Linked DNA regions of Parashewanella spongiae. The protein of the gene in region 1 interacts with the protein of each later gene in a pairwise test. Links are inferred from orthologs where the notes say so. Each region holds a gene or a part of one and is shown on either strand. Other genes may lie near its edges.

The links.
Region 2: the proteins of odhB (region 1) and lpdA interact in binary tests that used the Escherichia coli proteins (3 or more experiments, as listed by UniProt). The link is inferred for Parashewanella spongiae from one-to-one orthologs.

Annotation. Positions count from the first base shown.
Region 1 is NZ_CP037952.1:3,325,873-3,329,191, forward strand. The notes cover bases 2-2,991. They hold odhB (2-oxoglutarate dehydrogenase complex dihydrolipoyllysine-residue succinyltransferase), read right to left. Parts: upstream 2,103-2,991; coding sequence 900-2,102; downstream 2-899. Other genes in these bases: sucC (ADP-forming succinate--CoA ligase subunit beta), read right to left, coding at 2-822; sucA (2-oxoglutarate dehydrogenase E1 component), read right to left, coding at 2,131-2,991. In the rest of the region: more of sucC, read right to left, coding at 1-1; more of sucA, read right to left, coding at 2,992-3,319. UniProt on the Escherichia coli protein: E2 component of the 2-oxoglutarate dehydrogenase (OGDH) complex which catalyzes the second step in the conversion of 2-oxoglutarate to succinyl-CoA and CO(2).
Region 2 is NZ_CP037952.1:5,069,514-5,072,715, reverse strand. Bases 256-3,128 are described here. They hold lpdA (dihydrolipoyl dehydrogenase), read left to right. Parts: upstream 256-914; coding sequence 915-2,342; downstream 2,343-3,128. Other genes in these bases: degS (outer membrane-stress sensor serine endopeptidase DegS), read right to left, coding at 2,405-3,128; aceF (dihydrolipoyllysine-residue acetyltransferase), read left to right, coding at 256-769. Outside these bases: more of aceF, read left to right, coding at 1-255; more of degS, read right to left, coding at 3,129-3,202. UniProt on the Escherichia coli protein: Lipoamide dehydrogenase is a component of the glycine cleavage system as well as of the alpha-ketoacid dehydrogenase complexes.

The DNA.
Region 1 (3,319 bases):
GTCCATAGTACCCATTGCTAGGCCTGCACCATTAACCATACAACCAACGTTTCCGTCTAATGCAACATAGTTAAGCTCGAATTTTGCAGCGTGTGCTTCACGTGGATCATCTTGTGATGGATCATGCATTTCACGTATTTTAGGCTGACGGAATAATGCATTACCATCAACACCAATTTTACCGTCAAGACAGTGAATATTGCCTTGTTCAGTAATAACCAGCGGGTTGATTTCCAATAACGCAAAATCATAGTCGTTGAACATTTTAGCAAGACCCATGAATACCTTAGTGAACTGCTTCATTTGAGTTGGGTTTAAACCTAACTTGAAGCCAAGATCACGGGCTTGGTATGTTTGAGGACCGACTAATGGATCAATGACTGCTTTGTGAATCAACTCTGGTGTTTCTTCAGCAACGGTTTCAATTTCGACACCGCCTTCTGTAGAAGCCATAAATACGATACGCTGCGTACCACGGTCAATAACGGCACCTAGATATAGCTCATTTGCTATATCAGTGCAGCTTTCTACTAAAATCTTAGCTACAGGCTGTCCATCTTCATCAGTTTGGTAAGTAACAAGATTTTTACCAAGCCATTTTTCAGCAAATGTTCTGATTTCTTCTTTATCGCCAGTAACTTTTACGCCACCTGCTTTACCACGGCCGCCAGCGTGTACTTGACACTTAACAACCCACATATCACCGCCAATATGTCCGGCCGCTTCAACAGCTTCTTGGGCTGTATCGCAAGCAAAACCTTCAGACACTGGCAAACCATATTTGGCAAATAATCGCTTTGCCTGATACTCATGCAAATTCATGATGATCTATCCGTATACTACTTTATAAATAAAACTGGCCCGAAAGGGCCAGTCACTAGGGTAATGTCTGGCTACGACTAAATATCGAGCAACAGACGTGTTGGATCTTCTAAGAAGTCTTTAATTGCAACTAAGAAACCAACCGACTCACGTCCATCAACAATACGATGGTCATATGAGAGAGCTAGATACATCATTGGCAAGATTTCAACTTGTCCATTCACTGCCATAGGACGATCTTTAATGGCATGCATACCTAAAATCGCACTTTGAGGCAAATTCAGAATTGGCGTTGACATTAATGACCCGAAAACTCCACCGTTTGTTACAGTGAAATTACCGCCCGTCATGTCAGCGACAGTGAGTTTACCATCTCTGCCTTTAATTGCTAACTCTCTCACAGTTTTTTCTATTTCTGCGAGACTCATTTTATCTGTGTCACGTAACACAGGAGTAACTAGACCACGTGGCGTTGATACAGCAATGCTGACATCAAAATAATTGTGATAAACAATGTCATCACCATCGATAGAAGCATTTACTTCAGGGAAGCGTTTTAACGCTTCAGTTACCGCTTTAACATAGAAAGACATAAAGCCTAAACGAATACCATGTTTCTTTTCGAAAATTTCTTGATATTGTTTACGAATGCTCATGATTGGCTTCATGTTAACTTCGTTGAATGTTGTTAACATCGCCGTTGAGTTTTTCGCTTCTAATAAACGATTGGCAATCGTTTTTCTAAGGCGTGTCATTGGCACACGCTTTTCACTACGGTCTTCTGTAGAAACTGCAACCGGTGCAGCTACTGAAGCAGCTTTAGGCGCTGATGCAGAATTTTTAACAAATGCTTCTACGTCTTCTTTAGTGATACGACCGCCAACACCTGTCCCCTTAATGTGTTCAGGGCTTATATTGTGCTCAGCAATCAAACGACGTACAGATGGGCTTAATGCATCATTAGACTGTGAATCATCAGCATTATTAGATGAAACAGGTGCTGATTCAGCTTCAGCTTTAGTAACTTCTTTACCCGCTACAGCACCAGCCGAAAATTTGGCAATAACTTGCTCACCGAGAACTGTTTCACCATCTGAAAACAAAATTTCTTCTAACGAACCGTCTTCCGGTGCAACAACCTCTAGTACAACTTTGTCTGTTTCAATATCGACTAGATTTTGATCACGGGTTACAGCCTCTCCAGGCTGAACATGCCAAGTTGCGATGGTTGCATCTGCGACTGACTCTGGCAGTACGGGTACCTTGATTTCGATACTCATAAAAAACTATCCTTTATCCTAACTGTAACTAAAGTTTTAATGCACTATTAACTAGGGCTTCTTGTTGACGCATGTGTAAATCAGCATAACCACATGCAGGTGCAGCAGATGCTTCTCGACCAGCATAAGTCAATTTCGCTCCAGCGGGAATTGCTGAATGGAAATGATGCTGACTGCAATACCATGCACCTTGGTTTTGAGGTTCTTCTTGGCACCAAACAAAGTCTTTCACATGCTGATAATCAGCTAACGCGACTTCCATTTCCTTATGCGGGAATGGATATAATTGCTCAATTCGAACAATAGCAATGTTTGAAAGGTTCTTTTCGCTGCGCTTTTGAATAAGGTCGTAATAGACTTTTCCGCTACAAAGAACGACTCGATCTATCTTGCTTGACTCTAATGAATCGACTTCACCAATAATATTCTGGAACGAACCATTAGCAAGCTCATCAAAGCTTGAAACAGCCAATGGGTGTCTCAATAACGATTTTGGTGACATCACAACGAGCGGACGACGCATTGGACGAACCACTTGTCGGCGCAACATATGATAAACCTGAGCAGGTGTAGACGGTACACAAACTTGCATATTATGGTTTGCACACAATTGTAAGAACCGTTCTAGGCGTGCACTTGAATGCTCTGGCCCCTGCCCTTCATAACCATGTGGTAATAACATAGTAAGACCGCATAAACGCCCCCACTTTTGCTCACCAGATGATAAGAATTGATCAATAACCACTTGAGCACAGTTTACAAAGTCTCCAAACTGAGCTTCCCAAATGGTTAACCCACCAGGTTCTGCCGTAGCGTAGCCGTACTCAAATGCAAGCACAGATGCTTCTGACAATACTGAATCAGTAATGTCGATAGGAGCCTGATCTTCAGCTAAATTACGCAATGGTAGATAAGTCGTTGCGTCTTTTTGATTATGCAGTACAGCATGACGATGGAAGAAGGTTCCACGGCCTGAATCTTGACCTGTGATTCGAACACGCTTGTTACCGTTTAATATCGTCGCATAAGCTAAGTTTTCGGCAAAGCCCCAATCCAAAGGTTTTTCACCTATAGACATAGCAACCCGATCTTTATAAATCTTAGCAACGCGAGATTGAACAGGATGACTTTCTGGAATATGAGCAATTTTTTCTGATAAAGCCTTTAAATCATCCATTGGGACTGAATCATCGTAGCTTTCATCCCACTCGCGATTT
Region 2 (3,202 bases), 1.7 Mb from region 1 along the record:
GTCGGTTGCTGGTGGCGCTGGTGGCCTGCAAGTGATTGCTGCACCAAAAGTGGATTTTGCTAAATTTGGTGAAGTGGAAGAAGTGCCATTGAGCCGTATTCAGAAAATTTCTGGGCCAAACTTGCATCGCAACTGGGTAACGATTCCTCATGTAACACAGTTTGATGAAGCTGACATCACAGAAATGGAAGCGTTCCGCAAGCAACAAAATGAATTGTTAGCCAAACAGAAGCAGAATCTCAAAATTACTCCGCTTGTGTTTATGATCAAGGCCGTGGCTAAAGCACTACAACAATTCCCTGTCTTTAACTCAAGCTTAAGTGCTGATGGTGAATCACTGGTAATGAAGAAATATTACCATGTTGGAGTTGCGGTTGATACGCCTAATGGTTTAGTCGTGCCAGTGGTACGTGATGTTGACCAAAAAGGCATTCATGAGCTGTCACGAGAATTAATGGAAATCTCTGTTAAGGCTCGTGAAGGCAAGTTGAAATCAGCGGATATGCAAGGCAGTTGTTTCACGATTTCAAGCTTGGGTGGTATTGGTGGTACAGCCTTTACGCCTATTGTAAATTATCCTGATGTGGCTATTTTAGGAGTGTCTAAGTCTGAAATTAAGCCTAAGTGGAATGGTAAAGACTTTGAGCCTAAGCTTATGTTGCCGTTATCACTTTCTTATGATCACCGAGTGATTGACGGAGCCATGGCAGCACGCTTTAGTGTGACCTTATCTGGTATCTTGTCCGACATTCGTACTATGATTTTGTAATACCGATTAAAGAGGCTGCTGTAAAGGCAGCCTTTTTGTTGTGCTTGGCAATAAAGCCAATGTAAAATGCGCTCACCTTACAAAGCTGAACATGTTCAGTTGGCAGGTGCGCCCTCCAACGGAATGAATGAAATTAGAGGAAAACATGAGTAAAGAAATCAAAACTCAGGTCGTCGTATTAGGTGCAGGCCCTGCTGGTTATTCTGCTGCATTCCGCGCCGCTGACTTAGGTCTAGAAACTATTATCATCGAACGTTTTAGCACCTTAGGTGGTGTTTGTCTAAACGTAGGTTGTATCCCTTCTAAAGCACTACTTCATGTTGCTAAAGTCATTGAAGAAGCGAAAGAAGTGAGCCATCATGGTGTAGTTTTCGGTGAGCCACAAATCGACCTAGACAAGCTTCGCAGCTACAAAGAAAAAGTGATTGGCCAATTGACTGGCGGCTTAGGCGGAATGTCTAAAATGCGTAAAGTGAACGTAGTTAACGGCTACGGTAAATTCACAGGCCCTAATACGATTGAAGTAGAAGGCGAAGACGGTAAGACAGTTGTTAACTTCGACAACGCTATCATCGCGGCGGGTTCTAAGCCAATCCAACTACCATTCATTCCACATGAAGACCCACGTATCTGGGATTCAACTGACGCACTAGAATTGAAAGAAGTGCCTGGCAAGCTACTTGTTATGGGCGGCGGTATCATTGGCTTAGAAATGGGTACTGTGTATGAAGCATTAGGCAGTGAAATTGATGTGGTTGAAATGCTCGATCAAGTGATCCCTGCGGCTGATAAAGACGTCGCTCGCGTGTTCACTAAGCAAATCAAGAAGAAGTTTAACTTGATGATGCAAACCAAAGTGACTGCGGTTGAAGCGAAAAAAGACGGTATTTACGTATCAATGGAAGGCAAAAAAGCGCCTAGTGAGCCTGTACGTTATGATGCTGTTTTGGTTGCTATTGGTCGTACGCCAAATGGCAAGCTACTCGATGCCGAAAAAGCCGGTGTTAATGTTGATGAGCGTGGCTTTATTAACGTTGATAAGCAAATGCGCACAAACGTATCGCACATTCATGCTATCGGTGACATCGTTGGTCAACCAATGTTGGCGCACAAAGGTGTGCATGAAGGTCACGTAGCGGCAGAAGTCATTTCTGGCTTGAAGCACTTCTTCGATCCAAAGGTTATCCCTTCTATTGCATATACAGCTCCTGAAGTAGCGTGGGTTGGTCTTACTGAGAAAGAAGCTAAAGAGCAAGGTATTAACTTTGAATCTGCGACTTTCCCATGGGCAGCAAGTGGCCGTGCCATCGCATCTGATTGTGCAGATGGTATGACTAAGCTTATCTTCGATAAAGACACTCACCGTGTGATTGGTGGTGCTATTGTAGGCGTTAATGGTGGCGAATTACTTGGTGAAATCGGCCTAGCAATTGAAATGGGTTGTGATGCAGAAGACATCGCTCTAACTATCCATGCACACCCAACATTGCATGAGTCTGTTGGTCTAGCGGCTGAAATCTACGAAGGTTCTATTACTGATCTGCCAAATCCAAAGGCAAAGAAAAAGAAGTAATTGATTCTTAAATATAAAGCCCTCGCTATGAGGGCTTTTTTATGGGTCATTGGTATAAATATTTACTGCTGTGGAATATTGACCGTAGACTTTTCGGCAACGGTAACCGTTAAATCCATTGCTAAACCACGGCGTATAATACTGAGTACAACCTGAGTACCGGGTTTTGTTTCAGCAATACGATCACGAAGCATCCATACGCCAGCAGGGCCTGCTGGAACCACTTCTTCTCGATATTTTATGACCACATCACCTTTACGTAATTGTGCATGGAAAGCTGGACTGTTTGGCTCGATGTCAGTGGCAACAACACCTTCGAGGTTCTTTAACCCAAGCACTTGAGCGTATTTGGGGGTTAGACTTAAGGCTTGACCATTGAAACCGATCGCACCACGGATTACCCGACCTGACTCAATCAGTTTTTCCATAATGTGGTAAGCAAGCTTAGTCGGTATTGCAAAATTAATCCCTTTACCGCTTTCTCCACCCACCTGAAACGCTGCGGTGTTAATGCCAATCAGTACACCATTGGTGTTTATAAGCGCACCACCGGAGTTGCCTTCGTTGATGGCGGCGTCCGTTTGGAGAAACTCTTGGTAGCCTGAGCTTAAACTGTTGCGACCTGTTGCGCTAATTATCCCCTGAGTGATGGTTTGACCTACGTTGTAAGGGTTACCAATGGCTAATACGACATCACCAACATTCGGTAATACATCGAGGTCAAGCGGTACAATAGGGAGGTTTTCACCGTTAATTTTAATGACCGCTAAATCGGTGGCGGGATCCATACCGATCACCTCGGCTTCAAAACGACGACCGTCTTGCAAGATGATCACAATTTCATCGGCTTTATTTACAAC